DNA from 4 places in the Streptomyces sp. NPDC006283 genome. Region 4 is predicted to be linked to each of the others. Evidence: riboswitches for the same ligand, from Rfam matches in the RefSeq annotation. Region 4 holds a riboswitch; each other region holds the start of a gene.
What was found. Region 4 has a riboswitch for cyclic di-AMP ahead of ABZ070_RS22725 (M23 family metallopeptidase). Riboswitches for the same ligand answer to the same signal wherever they lie in the genome.
Positions count from the first base shown of each region.

Region 1 (3,371 bases), on a different contig from region 4:
TGACCCAGATGAAGGCGATGCGCGACGGCACGGCCCGCTTCAACGCGCCGATGCTGCACGGCGCGCTGACCATGCTGGTCACGGGTGTGGCGTTGGTGGGTCTGAACCAGGCGGACGACCAGAGCGTGAACAACCTCAAGATCGGCATCAAACTGGCGGTCCTGGTCGTGATCCTCGGCCTGGTGTACGTGAAGCGGGACGAGGAGAGGGTCGACAAGGCGCTGTTCGGCGCGGTCGGCGGTCTGACCGTGGTCAACATCTTCATCGCCACGCTCTGGACCTGAGCGACGGTCCCCTCCGGGCCTGAGGGGCGGCCCGGACCCGACCTGAATGGCGGTGCGGGCTGACGCGGCGGACATGCCGATGCCCGGGCGGCCGAGCCGCCCGGGCATCCGTTCGTCGTGTCGCCTGCCGGCGCCCGTCAGGCGGGGCGGACGCTGCCGTAGATCGGCATGTAGTAGATCGACTCCTCGCGGACGTTCGCGCCCGGCTTGGGGGCGTGGATCATCTTGCCGTCGCCGATGTATATGCCCACGTGGCTGATGTCGTCGTAGAAGAAGACCAGGTCGCCGGGGAGCAGATCGGCCGTCTCCACACGGGAGCCCACCTTCACCTGGTCCCAGGTGGTGCGCGGCAGGTCCACGCCGGCGGCCTTCCAGGCGGCCTGGGTGAGGCCGGAGCAGTCGAACGAGCTGGGTCCCGTGGCGCCCCAGACGTACGGCTTGCCGATCTGGTTGCGGGCGAAGGCGAGGACCTTGTCGGCCTTCGCCGCGTACGTGCCGCCGTCCGTGCCGGTGCCGGTGCCGGTCCCGGTGCCCGTGCCGGTGTCCCCGCCCGGGGTGGTCTCGCGCTCCTGCCGCTGCCGTTCCGCCTCCGCTTCGGCGCGTGCCGCCGCCTCGGCCTTCGCCTTCGCCTCGGCCTTGCGGCGCGCCTCCTCTTCCTTCTTCCGCTCGATCGCGGCGAGCCGTGCCTTCTCCTCGGCCGTCAGCTTCGACAGCAGCGTGCGTGCCTCGGCGAGTTTGGTTTGCACGGTCTGCTTGCTGGTGCGCAGGGACTCCTGGGAGTCGGTGAGGGACTCGAGGCTCTTCGTCGCCTCCGCGCGCTGCTTGGCAGCCGCCGCCCGCTCGGTCTCGTACTCGGTGACGGCCCTGCGCTGTTGGTCCGTCATGCGATCCATCAGCTGCGTCTGGTCGAAGTACGCCTGCGGGCTGTCCGCGAACATCAGCGCGGCGGTGGGGGTGACGGCGCCTGTGCGGTACTGGGCGGCCGCGTAGTTGCCGAGGGCGCGGCGGGACTCGTTCAGCTTCTCGGTGCGCTTGGCCGCGTCGTCGAGCAGCTGGTCCACCTCGGCGCGCTTCTCCGCCGTGGCTTCCTTGGCCTTGTTGAACTCCTGGGTGGCGCTGCCCGCCTGCCGGTACAGGTCGTCGACCTTCTTCTGCACCTCTTCGATGCTGGGCTTCGGGTCGGAGGGCGCGGCGGTGGCGCTCTGTGTGGAGAGCAGCGTCACACCGGCGAGTGCTGCCGTCGTGAACCCGACGGCGGGGGAGGACTTTGCGGTTCGGCTGCGGGGCTTGCGATGCGACGCCAAGGCCGGCATCTCCTTCTTCCGTGGACCGCCTACCGGGTTAGCTGTCGGGTTCGGGCGGAACGGAAGACGCCCTACGGACCGAGTGGTGCGCGGTCCGATTCACCCCGGTTGTGCATGGTGGGTCCCCGGTTCCGAACTCCTGTGACGGGAGCCCGGATTCGGCGCAGGCCGCCCGTTCGGCGTGGTTCGCCAGGGGGGTACGGGCCGCCTGGTCGAGCACGCTAGCCAACTCGTGTGTGCGCTGTGAAGGTTGATGTTCGATATGTCCGATACATTTTCGTGACCTTTTTCCGCGGGCGGCTCATCGGCCGGGCCGCTGTGGCGCGACGGATGCGTCCCGTCACATACCGTGTCCCGCCCGTGTCCCCGATGCGGCCACGGGCTGTCGGTCCGGCCGCCTAGACTCGTTAAGCGATGAGCAGCCTCTTTGACGACAGCTTCCTGGCGGACCTCCAGCCCGACGGGGACGAGCAACCGCCGCCGCCCGAGGAATCGGCTCCGGAGCAGCTTCCGGACGATCTCTTCCAGGGCGCGTTCGACGTGCCCCCGGCCCGCGACGGGTACTACCGCGACGGCGCCCCGCGCCCTGTCGTGGACCCCGCCGCCCTGCTCGAGGGACTGAACGAACAGCAGCGTGCGGCCGTCGTGCACACAGGGTCACCGCTGCTCATCGTGGCCGGCGCCGGTTCCGGCAAGACCCGGGTCCTCACCCATCGCATCGCGCATCTGCTGGGCACGCGGCATGTCCACCCCGGCCAGATACTGGCGATCACCTTCACCAACAAGGCCGCCGGCGAGATGAAGGAGCGCGTCGAGCAGCTGGTCGGCCCGCGCGCCAATGCGATGTGGGTCATGACCTTCCACAGCGCCTGCGTCCGGATTCTGCGCCGCGAGTCGAAGAAGCTGGGCTTCACGTCGTCGTTCTCGATCTACGACGCGGCGGACTCCAAGCGGCTGATGTCGCTGGTCTGCCGTGATCTGGATCTCGACCCGAAGAAGTTCCCGCCGAAGTCCTTCAGCGCCAAGATCTCGAACCTGAAGAACGAGCTGATCGACGAGGAGACCTTCGCCGACCAGGCCCAGGACGGATTCGAGAAGACGCTTGCAGAGGCGTACCGGATGTACCAGGCGCGGCTGCGCGAGGCCAACGCCCTGGACTTCGACGACATCATCATGACCACCGTCCACCTGCTCCAGGCGTTCCCGGATGTCGCCGAGCACTACCAGCGGAGGTTCCGGCACGTCCTCGTCGACGAGTACCAGGACACCAACCACGCTCAGTACACGCTCGTGCGCGAGCTGGTCGGCAAGGGGTACGAGGACCTGGCCCCGGCCGAGCTGTGCGTCGTCGGTGACGCCGACCAGTCGATCTACGCCTTCCGCGGCGCGACCATCCGCAACATCCTCCAGTTCGAGGAGGACTATCCGGACGCGACGACGATCCTGCTGGAGCAGAACTACCGCTCCACCCAGACGATCCTCTCCGCCGCCAACGCCGTCATCGAGCGCAACGAGTCCCGCCGCCCCAAGAACCTGTGGACCAACGCGGGCGCCGGCGCCCAGATCACCGGCTACGTCGCGGACACCGAGCACGACGAGGCGCAGTTCGTCGCCGACGAGATCGACCGGCTCACGGACGCGGGCGAGGCGAAGGCCGGCGACGTCGCCGTCTTCTACCGGACGAACGCCCAGTCGCGTGTCTTCGAAGAGATCTTCATCCGCGTCGGTCTGCCCTACAAGGTCGTCGGCGGAGTGCGCTTCTACGAGCGCAAGGAGGTCCGCG
Region 1 is NZ_JBEXRZ010000076.1:8,491-11,861, forward strand. It holds gene ABZ070_RS17755 (hypothetical protein) at 1-284, shown strand, start outside; gene ABZ070_RS17760 (C40 family peptidase) at 422-1,597, opposite strand; cyclic di-AMP (ydaO/yuaA leader) riboswitch at 1,599-1,762, opposite strand; gene pcrA (DNA helicase PcrA) at 2,003-3,371, shown strand, end outside.
Region 1: it holds a riboswitch for cyclic di-AMP, as region 4 does, so the genes downstream of both, ABZ070_RS17760 (C40 family peptidase) here and ABZ070_RS22725 (M23 family metallopeptidase) in region 4, are expected to answer to the same signal.

Region 2 (3,371 bases), on a different contig from region 4:
TGACCTCGCGGCCGGGCGCGGACCGCGGTGCCGGCCGCGCGGCAGCGTTCGACCAGTGGCGGGGTGCCGGCGGATCCGGGCGTGTACTCAGACCGTCCGGTCCTCATACTCATCCCGTGCTCGCAGCCGGTCGGCCAACTGCCGGTCACACGGCGGACGATCGCTGTAGCCTCCGGCCATGACCACCGACACGGAGTGCCTGGTACTCACTCAGCAGCTGCGCCGCCGGGGGGCCGTGGTTCTCGCGGTGTTCGCCCTGGTGTGGGCCTGCGCGGCCGGTTCCGGGCTCGCATCGACGACTGTTTCCGTCGCCGTCGGCGGTGTGGGCGCCGCGCTGACCGTCGCGGCCGTTGTTGTTGCGTTCCGGGGCGCCGCGGGACCCGCGCGCCGCACGGTGCGGCTGCCGGAGAAGTGGAACCGCGGGGTCGGCCTCGTGAACGCCGTCGAGGTCGTCGCGATCTTCGCGGTGATCGCCGCTTCGAACGCGACGGGCCACGCCGAGCTGATCCCGCCGGGGATCTGCCTCGTGGTGGGTCTGCACTTCTTTCCGCTGGCGCGTCTCTTCGATCAGTGGCAGTACACGTGGACGGCCGTTCTGCTGACGGTCGTCGCGGTCGTCGGCACCGCGGTCGCCCTGGCCGGGTCGACGGATGAGAGCGTGCGTGTTGTGGTGGGGGCAGGGGCGGCCGTGGTGTTGTGGCTGTCCTCGTTCCATGTGGCCGTGCGGGGCTGAGCGCCGGGCACGGCCAAGGGCCGGAGACCGGGGCGCCGCCGGACGCCCCGGGCTCCGGCCCGGCGATGAGATGCTGCGGCCTGTCGGCCGTCGCAACGGTCCCGTCAGTAGGGGCCGTTCACGTTGTCGATGGAACCGTAGCGGTCGGCGGCGTAGTTGCACGCGGCCGTGATGTTGGCGACCGGGTCGTACAGGTCGTTGGCCGTGCCGGGGACGTGGTAGGCGTCGAAGGTCGGCTGGATGACCTGCAGCAGGCCCTTCGAGGGCGTGCCGTTGATGGCGTTGATGTCCCAGTTGTTGATGGCCTGCGGGTTGCCGGAGGACTCACGCATGATGTTGCGGTGAATTCCCTCGTAGCTTCCCGGAATGCCGTGCTGGGCCATGATGGCGAGCGATTCCTTGATCCAGCCGTCGAGGTTGTTCGCGTAGGTGGCGGGCTTGGCAGCCGGCGCGCTCTTCCGCTCCGAGCGGTCCGCGCGGTCGGTCGCGGCGGTCCGGTCGGCCTTCTTGGGCGCGGCCTTTTCCTTGGCCGGGGACTTTGCGCCGATCGTGAGCTCGAGACCGGGGTGAATCAGCGCCGGATCGTGGCCGATGGCCCTCCGGTTGTCGTTGAAGAGCTCCTTCCAGCCACCGCTCAGAGAATACTTGGCGGCGATCTTGGAAAGGGAGTCACCCGCGACCACGGAATAGGTGGTGACCTTGGACTTCTGGGCGGCGGCGGCCACGGTGGCCGGCGCGACGGTCTTCTCCGCGGCCGCGGGCAGCGCGGCCGGTGCCGCCTGAGCAGCGGTGGTGCCCATGAGCGGGAGGGCGAGTGCGGCGCCGCCCGTGCCCGCTGCGACGAATCCGCGGGTGAGTGAACGGGACTTGGGACGACGGTGCTTACCCTTTGCGGGCATGGCGGATTCCTCTCCGTCGCCTGCGAGGTGAGCTGTCGGGTTCGGGCTGGAGATGCCCGGTCGCATCTGTGGCGACTTCACCCCGAGCCGTTCCGGTATTCCGGATCGGCGGCTTACCTGGTTCCCCCGCTCCTGCCGTACGTGAGTGGGTGCGGTGTACCGGACGGCGGCAGGATTCGGCGGTCCATCCGGATTGACGGTGACGTTAAGCGAGAGGATCCCGGCGGAACAAGTCCCGAATTTCACATCACAAAGCGGACGTCTCTCCCTGATGGGTAATTCACGTTGTCAGTGCCGCGTCAAATGGCTCAAATTCCTTCTCGCGGAAGGGAACTGACCCGTACGGCGTTATCCGCACAGAGCGGACCAGGTGACCGACATCACGGGGGATCGGGGCAACCCCCGAGGTTCCCCCAAAACCCACAAACAGCTTCAACTAGCGAGAATGCATGGCAATTCGACTTACAGCGCAGCGCAGGAGAAAGTCTCCATACCAGACATAAATGCACATTGCCGGGCGGATCACTCCGCCCCCATACGGGCGAGCAAGGAGCACTCAGTCCACGGGCCAGGTGTGCGCCGGCGCGTTCAGATGCATGTAGTCGATGTACTGCTGCGTCATGAGCCGAAGCGCCTCATGGTGGTCGACGCGGCTCGTGGCGTCGATGTGGTGGTACATCTCCGCCTGCCAGACCGCGCCGTTGCGCCCGGTGACACAGCGCTGTTCGATGATCCCCAGCAGCGGCTCCCGCCACGCCGCGTCCATGCCGGAGAGCTCGAGACCGCGATGGGCCATGGGCAGCAGACGCCTCAGTACGAGCTCGGCCACCGGCACCTCGCCCATACCCGGCCAGTACAGGCCCGCGTCGATACCGTGCCGCGCCGCGGCGTGCAGATTGTCCTCGGCGGCCTGGAACGACATCCGGGACCAGATCGGCCGCTCCTCGTCGACCAGTGCGCGGGTCAGCCCGTAGTAGAAGGCGCCGTTCGCGAGGGTGTCGGCGACGGTCGGGCCGGCGGGGAGGACGCGGTTCTCGACCCGCAGGTGCGGTCTGCCATGGGAGACGGCATAGACGGGGCGGTTCCACCGGTAGATGGTGCCGTTGTGCAAAGTCAGCTCGGCCAGTTCCGGGGTGTCCCCGCCGTCGAGCTTCTCCCGCGGGTTCTCGTCGTCGCACAGGGGCAGCAGGGCGGGGAAGTAGCGGACGTTCTCCTCGAAGAGATCAAAGACGCTTGTGATCCACCGCTCGCCGAACCACACGCGCGGCCGCACCCCCTGCACCTTGATCTCCTCGGGACGGGTGTCGGTCGCCTGCTCGAACAGAGGGATCCGGGTCTCGCGCCACAGCTCCTTGCCGAAGAGGAACGGCGAATTCGCTGCCAGCGCGACCTGGATCCCGGCGATCGCCTGCGCGGCGTTCCAGTAGGCGGGGAACTCGCTCGGCGAGACCTGCAGGTGGAACTGCGTACTGGTGCAGGCGGCCTCGGGGGTGATCGTGTCGGCGTAGGTACGCAGCTTTTCCACCCCGTCCACGGCGATCCGCAGATCCTCGCCGCGGGCCGCGAAGACCTGCTCGTTGAGCAGCCGATAGCGCGGGTTCTCCGAAAGCGCGGCCTCGCCCACGTCCCGCTGCCGCAGGGTCGGCAGAATGCCGATCATGGCCAGATGGGCCCCGACGTCACGGGCCCGCTGCTCGGCGTGGTTCAGGGCGTCCCGGATCTCCTGCTCCCAGGCGTCG
Region 2 is NZ_JBEXRZ010000003.1:101,989-105,359, reverse strand. It holds gene ABZ070_RS01655 (hypothetical protein) at 179-733, shown strand; gene ABZ070_RS01650 (LysM peptidoglycan-binding domain-containing protein) at 838-1,632, opposite strand; cyclic di-AMP (ydaO/yuaA leader) riboswitch at 1,637-1,824, opposite strand; gene ABZ070_RS01645 (glutamate--cysteine ligase) at 2,189-3,371, opposite strand, start outside.
Region 2: it holds a riboswitch for cyclic di-AMP, as region 4 does, so the genes downstream of both, ABZ070_RS01650 (LysM peptidoglycan-binding domain-containing protein) here and ABZ070_RS22725 (M23 family metallopeptidase) in region 4, are expected to answer to the same signal.

Region 3 (3,371 bases), on a different contig from region 4:
GTACGGGCACGGCATCCACTACTGCCTCGGCGCGCCGCTCGCCCGTCTCGAGGGGCAGACGGCTCTCGCCACGCTGCTCCGCAGAATGCCGGACTTGCGGCTTGCGGGCGATCCGGCCGATCTGCGGTGGCGCGGTGGGCTCATTATGCGTGGATTGCGCACTCTGCCCGTTGAGTTCACGCCTCAAACAAACTGACGATCTGTCAATTCTGTGACTTTCACGTGATCTCCGCTGCATCGACTTGTGACTCACGTTCGAATGCGGCTACGTTCACCGACGACTCGGCAGGCATCAGCAGGCCGCACAGTCCACAGCTGTCACGCGAAAGGCAACCGCATGCTCTCCGGGAACGGACGACACCGCCGACCCCGCCAGGCTCCGGCCCTCATTGTCGCGGCAGGGGTGACCGGTTCCGCCATCGCCATTCCGCTGCTCGGTGCGGGCTCGGCGTCCGCGGCAGAAGCGAACGTGTGGGATCGCGTCGCGGAGTGCGAGAGCGGCGGGGCCTGGAGCGCCGACTTCGGCAACGGTTTCTACGGCGGGCTGCAGTTCTCGCAGGAGACCTGGGAGACGTACGGCGGTACGGCGTACGCGCCGACCGCCGACCTCGCGAGCCGTTCCCAGCAGATAGCGGTCGCGGAGAAGGTGGTCGCCGATCAGGGCCCGCAGGCGTGGCCCGCCTGTGGCCCGCTCGCCGGGCTGACGGGCGACAGTGCCGACACCGGTGTCGACCCGGGCCTCCTGCCGCTGCCGGGGCAGAGCGACGCGCCCGCCGACGAGCCGTCGACGGGCCCCTCCGAATCGACTGAGCCGGCCGAATCCGAGAACACTTCGGACTCTTCGGGCGAGGCCGACAAGGAGGACCGTGCGGGCACGGCCGAGCCGTCGGGTGACGTCACCGGGCAGCCGGCCCCGAAGGATGGCGACGCGACCGACCCTGCCGGGACGGGCACTTCCGACGCCTCGGAAGGTGCCACCGGGGCGGACCCGGCCGACGATGCCGCCGGCGGCTCCGGCAAGCACCGCGGCGAGCCGGCCGACGACGAGACGGAAAGCGGCGATACAGGCGAAGCGCGTGAAACCGGTCGCCATGCCTCACGGGGTGACGATTCCGCCCGTAACGGCGTGGACGAGGCAAACGGCCCCGGTGCGTACACCGTTCAGCCCGGCGACAACCTGTGCGACATCGCTGCCGAGCGGAAGGTCCCCGGTGGGTGGCCGGCGCTCTACGAGGCCAACGAGACGATCGTCGGGTCCGACCCCGATCTCATCCTGCCTGGTCAGCAGCTCGACCTGGGTCTGAAGTAGGGTCAGTTCGGCGGGGTGATTCGCGGCTCTATGTCCGTTCTGTTCCAGTGAGACAAGCGTCTCTTTGCGGCAACTGGCCCCCATCGTCCCCCGATTCCGGCCACTTTGCCCCTCACCTGTAAAAACGGACACACTCCGGCAGTTGAATTGGGCGATTTCTCCCCGATGTTCGTCTTTGAACATCGGGGAGCGCTGTGTTTACGGTCTGAACGCTCGCCACCGCGGGCACCGTCGACCGTCACGCCGAATCCTGCCGTCGGTCGGGGGTAACACTCGTCGCTCACAGCGCCGAAGGCAGGAGCGGGGGACCCAAGGTAAGTGCCGGTCCCGGCCGTCCGCGGAGGACGGCCGTGAACGGCTAGGGGTGGAGCCGCGCGCAAGGACGCGCGGCCGGGCACTCACAGGTCCGAACCCGACAGCTCACCTCGTAGGCGTCGGTGAGGAGAAGCTTCATGCTGCGTTCCAGCAAGGCCAAGCACCGTCGCCCCTCGAAGGCCGTCCGTATCGCCACCCTCGCCGGTGTCGCCGGTGCCGCCATCGCCGCACCGATGCTCGGCGCCACCTCCGCCTCCGCCGCGACCACCTCGGAGTGGGACGCGGTCGCCCAGTGCGAGTCCGGCGGCAACTGGTCGATCAACACGGGCAACGGGTACTACGGCGGCCTGCAGTTCTCCGCCTCGACCTGGGCCGCCTACGGAGGCACCGCGTTCGCCTCGAGTGCCGACCAGGCGTCCAAGTCGCAGCAGATCCAGATAGCCGAGAAGGTCCTCGCCGGCCAGGGCAAGGGCGCCTGGCCGCACTGCGGCGTCGGCCTGTCCAGCGCCTCGCCCGAGAGCGGCTCCACCGAGCAGTCGCAGCCCTCCGCCGAGCGCTCCGAGGTCCCCACCACCCGCTCCGAGCGCTCCGAGGCCCCCGCCCCGGCCAAGAAGGCCGAGACGGCCGCCGGCAAGGCCAAGTCCTTCAAGAAGGGCGACGGCGAGTACAAGGTCAAGGCCGGCGACACCCTGAGCTCGATCGCGGAGGCCGAGAAGGTCAAGGGCGGCTGGGAGAAGCTGTTCGAGCTGAACAAGGACATCGTCGAGAACGCCGACGTGATCCACCCGGGCCAGCAGCTCCACCTGAGCTGACCTCCCCCGGTGAGTGAGGGGCACCTCCCGCACCGACAGGGCAGGAGAGCACCCTCGTGTCTCACGGGATCCGAGCACCCCGGTCCGGCGCACCTTCCCCCGAACGCGCCGGGCCGGGGTTCGGTCCGTCCGGGGCCGGAACCGTGGACCGGGGCCGGAACCGCGGACCCGGGTCGGCCTTCCGGGGCCGGAACTGCGGCCCGCTTGCGGGTCCTCCGAGGCCGGAGAGGGGCCCAACATCGGTTACCGACAGGTAGATCCGACCCTGTTTGTCCGGTGACGAGAGTCTTGATGCCCTTTTTCGTCCCAGCGGGCGGGCATCGGCCTGCCTTTGCCCCCGGGCCGGTTAGGCTCTTGCCGCAAGGCCAAGCAGACCTCTGCACTTTTTCTCGCGTCACATCCCAGAAGGAGATGCTCGTGCCGTCCATCGACGTCGTCGTAGCCCGGGAAATCCTGGACTCCCGAGGCAACCCCACGGTCGAGGTCGAGGTTGGCCTCGACGACGGCAGCACGGGTCGTGCTGCAGTTCCGTCCGGCGCCTCCACCGGTGCGTTCGAGGCTCTCGAGCTCCGCGACGGTGACCAGAACCGCTACCAGGGCAAGGGTGTCGAGAAGGCCGTCCTCGCCGTCATCGAGCAGATCGGCCCGGAGCTCGTCGGCTACGACGCGACCGAGCAGCGCCTGATCGACCAGGCGATGTTCGACCTGGACGCCACCCCGGACAAGTCCTCCCTCGGCGCCAACGCCATCCTCGGCGTCTCCCTCGCCGTGGCGCACGCCGCCTCCGAGGCCTCGGACCTTCCGCTCTTCCGCTACCTGGGCGGCCCGAACGCGCACCTGCTGCCCGTTCCGATGATGAACATCCTGAACGGCGGCTCGCACGCCGACTCCAACGTGGACATCCAGGAGTTCATGATCGCGCCCATCGGCGCGGA
Region 3 is NZ_JBEXRZ010000046.1:31,123-34,493, forward strand. It holds gene ABZ070_RS12855 (cytochrome P450) at 1-196, shown strand, start outside; gene ABZ070_RS12860 (transglycosylase family protein) at 404-1,309, shown strand; cyclic di-AMP (ydaO/yuaA leader) riboswitch at 1,586-1,758, shown strand; gene ABZ070_RS12865 (transglycosylase family protein) at 1,762-2,436, shown strand; gene eno (phosphopyruvate hydratase) at 2,854-3,371, shown strand, end outside.
Region 3: it holds a riboswitch for cyclic di-AMP, as region 4 does, so the genes downstream of both, ABZ070_RS12865 (transglycosylase family protein) here and ABZ070_RS22725 (M23 family metallopeptidase) in region 4, are expected to answer to the same signal.

Region 4 (3,371 bases):
GTCGTCTTCGACCTCCTGACCCCGGCCCAATTCACCGCGGTACCCCTCTTCGCCGCAGCCCCGCTCATCGCGGCGCCTGTCGTCAGCTGGGTCACGACGCTGCTGACCGGGATCGCGGCGGTGATCGCAGTGAGCGGCCTGCATGTCGTGAACCGGACGGCCGGGCAGATCACAGCGCTCACGGAGACGACCACGCTGCTGACTGTCGCCGCCCTCGCACTGCTCATCAATCGTGTCGTGCGGCGCAGCGGGGAGAAGCTCGCCTCGGCCCGGGTCATCGCGGAGACCGCGCAGCGGGCCGTGCTGCCCGAGCCGGTCGAGCGGATCGGCGGCCTGCGCATCGCCGCGCGGTACGAGGCGGCGCAGGCGGACGCGTTCATCGGTGGCGACCTCTTCGCCGTGCAGGACACCCCGCACGGGGTACGGCTCGTCGTCGGCGATGTGCGGGGCAAGGGGCTCGGCGCGGTCGGGACGGTGGCCGTGATCATCGGGGCGTTCCGTGAGGCGGCCGAGCAGGAGAGCTCCTTGCAGGGCGTGGCCCAGCGGCTGGAGCGGGCGCTTCGGCGGGAGGGCATCCGGCGGGAGGGGCTCGACCGGGTCGAGGGGTTCACTACCGCCGTGCTGGGCGAGATCCCGCGCGGCGGGGCCCTGGTACGGCTCGTGAACCGTGGCCATCCGGATCCGCTTGTGCTGCGTGCCGACGGTGGTGTCGACATGCTCGAGCCGTCGGAGGCGGCGCTGCCGCTGGGAATGGGGGAGTTGGGGACGTGGCCGGACCGGGCGGACGAGTATCCGCTGCCCGACGGGGCGACGCTGCTGCTCTACACGGACGGGGTGACGGAGGCGCGCGACGACCGGGGGGTCTTCTACGATCCCGTCGAGGGGCTCGGCGGGCGACTCTTCTCCGGGCCGGACGAGCTTCTGGACGCACTGATCGACGATGTCCGCCGGCACACGGGCGGAGGGTCGAACGACGACATGGCGCTGCTGGCGGTCGGCCGGCCCGCGGCGGGCCGGCCGGAGCGGCGCCGAACGGTGGCAGCGGTTCCGGCAGACCCGTCCTGATTGCGGTGCGTAGTCGTGACGCACCCCTCCGCATAACAAGTAACGCACCATCAGAAACATGAGCACGTCTGACGTTTGATCAAGTCGCCCGGTTCCGGCCGCTTCTGTCCGGTTAAGTCCCGGCCGAAGCCGTTAACGATCACCGGGAACAGCTTGGATTCCGGCCCCGGGGTCTATTAACGTTCGATAACGCAGCGCGGTCGTCCCAGCCGTCGTAAGTGGCGGCACCGTGCGCACGCGCCGAATCCCGCAAGGGAGCCGGGGAACCACCAATTGGGGTGAATCGGGCACCTTTTGCCGCTCCGTCGAGCGGTCGAGGTACTCGTAGGAGACCTTCCTGCTCCGAACCCGTCAGCTAACCCGGTAGGCGACAAGGAAGGAAGGAGAACGCCTTCGTGGCGTCCAACATGCCTGCCCCCGAGGCCCGCTTCGCGTCCGAACGCTTCGGCGACGACGCACCCGAGCGGACCTGGGAGGAGTGGAATCCCACCGAGGACTCCATCCGCCCGGTGCGCGGCCGGCACCGCGTCATCAAGCAGCGCGGCGGGCTCGCCCGCAGCTCCACGGTGCTCGGAGTCGGCGTGATCGCCGCTGTCGGTGCGGGCGGCATAGCCACCGCGCAGGACAAGCCCGCGGTCTCCATATCTCTGCCCGACGCCATCACGGACAAACTCCCCGACGCCAAGTCCCTTCCCGGCGTCGGCTCCCTGATCTCGGACGACTCCGCGGACTCCGCCGCGCAGGCGAACACGGCCCCGCTCACCGCCGCGACGACCGTCGCCGACGGCGGCGGAAGCTCCGCTCAGGGGGCGGGCGCGGGCGAGGCACTGCGCGCCCGCATCCTCCAGCAGGCCGAGCAGCAGCAGGCGGAGGTGGACGCCGAGGCGAAGGCGGCCGCGGAGACGCTCGCCGCCGAACAGGCCGCGGCCGCTGCCGAGAAGCAGCAGAGCGCGGCGGAAGCCAAGGCCGCAGAGGAGAAGCGCAAGGCCGAGGAGGCCGCGCGGGCCAAGGCGGAGGCAGAGCGTCTCGCCGAGCTCGCCAAGAGCTTCGCCCTCCCCACCTCCTCGTACACGCTCACCTCCACGTACGGCGAGTCCGGTTCGATGTGGTCCTCCGGGCAGCACACCGGCCTCGACTTCGCCGCCCCGACGGGAACCCCGGTCAAGGCCGTGCATGGCGGCACGGTCAAGTCCGCGGGCTGGTCCGGCTCCTACGGCTACCGCATCGTGCTCGAGCTCGACGACGGCACCGAGATCCTGTACGCCCACCTGTCGTCGATGACGGCGAGTGCCGGCCAGAAGGTGACGACCGGCGAAACCATCGGACGCGTCGGTGCCACGGGCAATGTCACCGGGCCGCACCTGCATCTCGAGGTGCACACCGCGGGCGGCTCCGGCATCGACCCCATGGCCTGGCTGCGTGGCAAGGGCCTCACGGTCTGACCTCTGCCCGGTACGGGACCACCGCGGCGCCTCGGCACCACTGAGGGAGGCAGCCGGCGATTCCTGTGCCGGGCACACCCATGTCCCCGGCAGCCCGGGCGCACACCCCCCGACGCCCGGGTTGCCGGAATACGCCGTAGAGGCCGAGTGGTTGATCGACGCATGACCTCTCTGCGTACCCTCGGCTCCTCCGACCTCAGCGTCTTTCCGCTCGCCCTCGGCGGCAACGTCTTCGGCTGGACGGCCGACGAGACGCGGACCTTCGCCGTGCTCGACGCGTACACCTCCGCGGGCGGCAACTTCGTCGACACCGCCGACAGCTACTCGGCGTGGGTGCCCGGAAACGAGGGCGGCGAGTCGGAGACGCTCATCGGGAAGTGGCTCGCCGCCCGCGGCAACCGCTCAGAAGTCGTCGTCGCCACCAAGGTCGGCGCCCACCCCCGTCACAAGGGCCTCTCGGCCACCACGATCAAGGCTGCGGCTGAGGAGTCGCTGGCCCGGCTGGGGACCGACTACATCGACCTCTACTACACCCACTTCGATGATCCGTCCGTCCCCGTCGAGGAGATCGTCACCGCCCTCGACCACCTGGTGAAGGAAGGCAAGGTCCGCGCGATCGCCGCCTCCAACCTCAGCGCCGAGCGGCTCCAGGCCTCCCTGGACTTCTCCGAACGCGAGGGTCTCGCCCGCTACACGGCGCTGCAGCCGCACTACAACCTGGTCTCCCGCCACACCTACGAGGGCGAACTGCAGGACACCGCCGCCCGCGCCGGACTCGCCGCCGTCCCCTACTACGCGCTGGCGTCCGGTTTCCTCACCGGCAAGTACCGGCCGGGCGCCGCGGTGGAGAGCGCGCGGGCCCAG
Region 4 is NZ_JBEXRZ010000116.1:382-3,752, forward strand. It holds gene ABZ070_RS22720 (PP2C family protein-serine/threonine phosphatase) at 1-1,065, shown strand, start outside; cyclic di-AMP (ydaO/yuaA leader) riboswitch at 1,294-1,450, shown strand; gene ABZ070_RS22725 (M23 family metallopeptidase) at 1,461-2,507, shown strand; gene ABZ070_RS22730 (aldo/keto reductase) at 2,670-3,371, shown strand, end outside.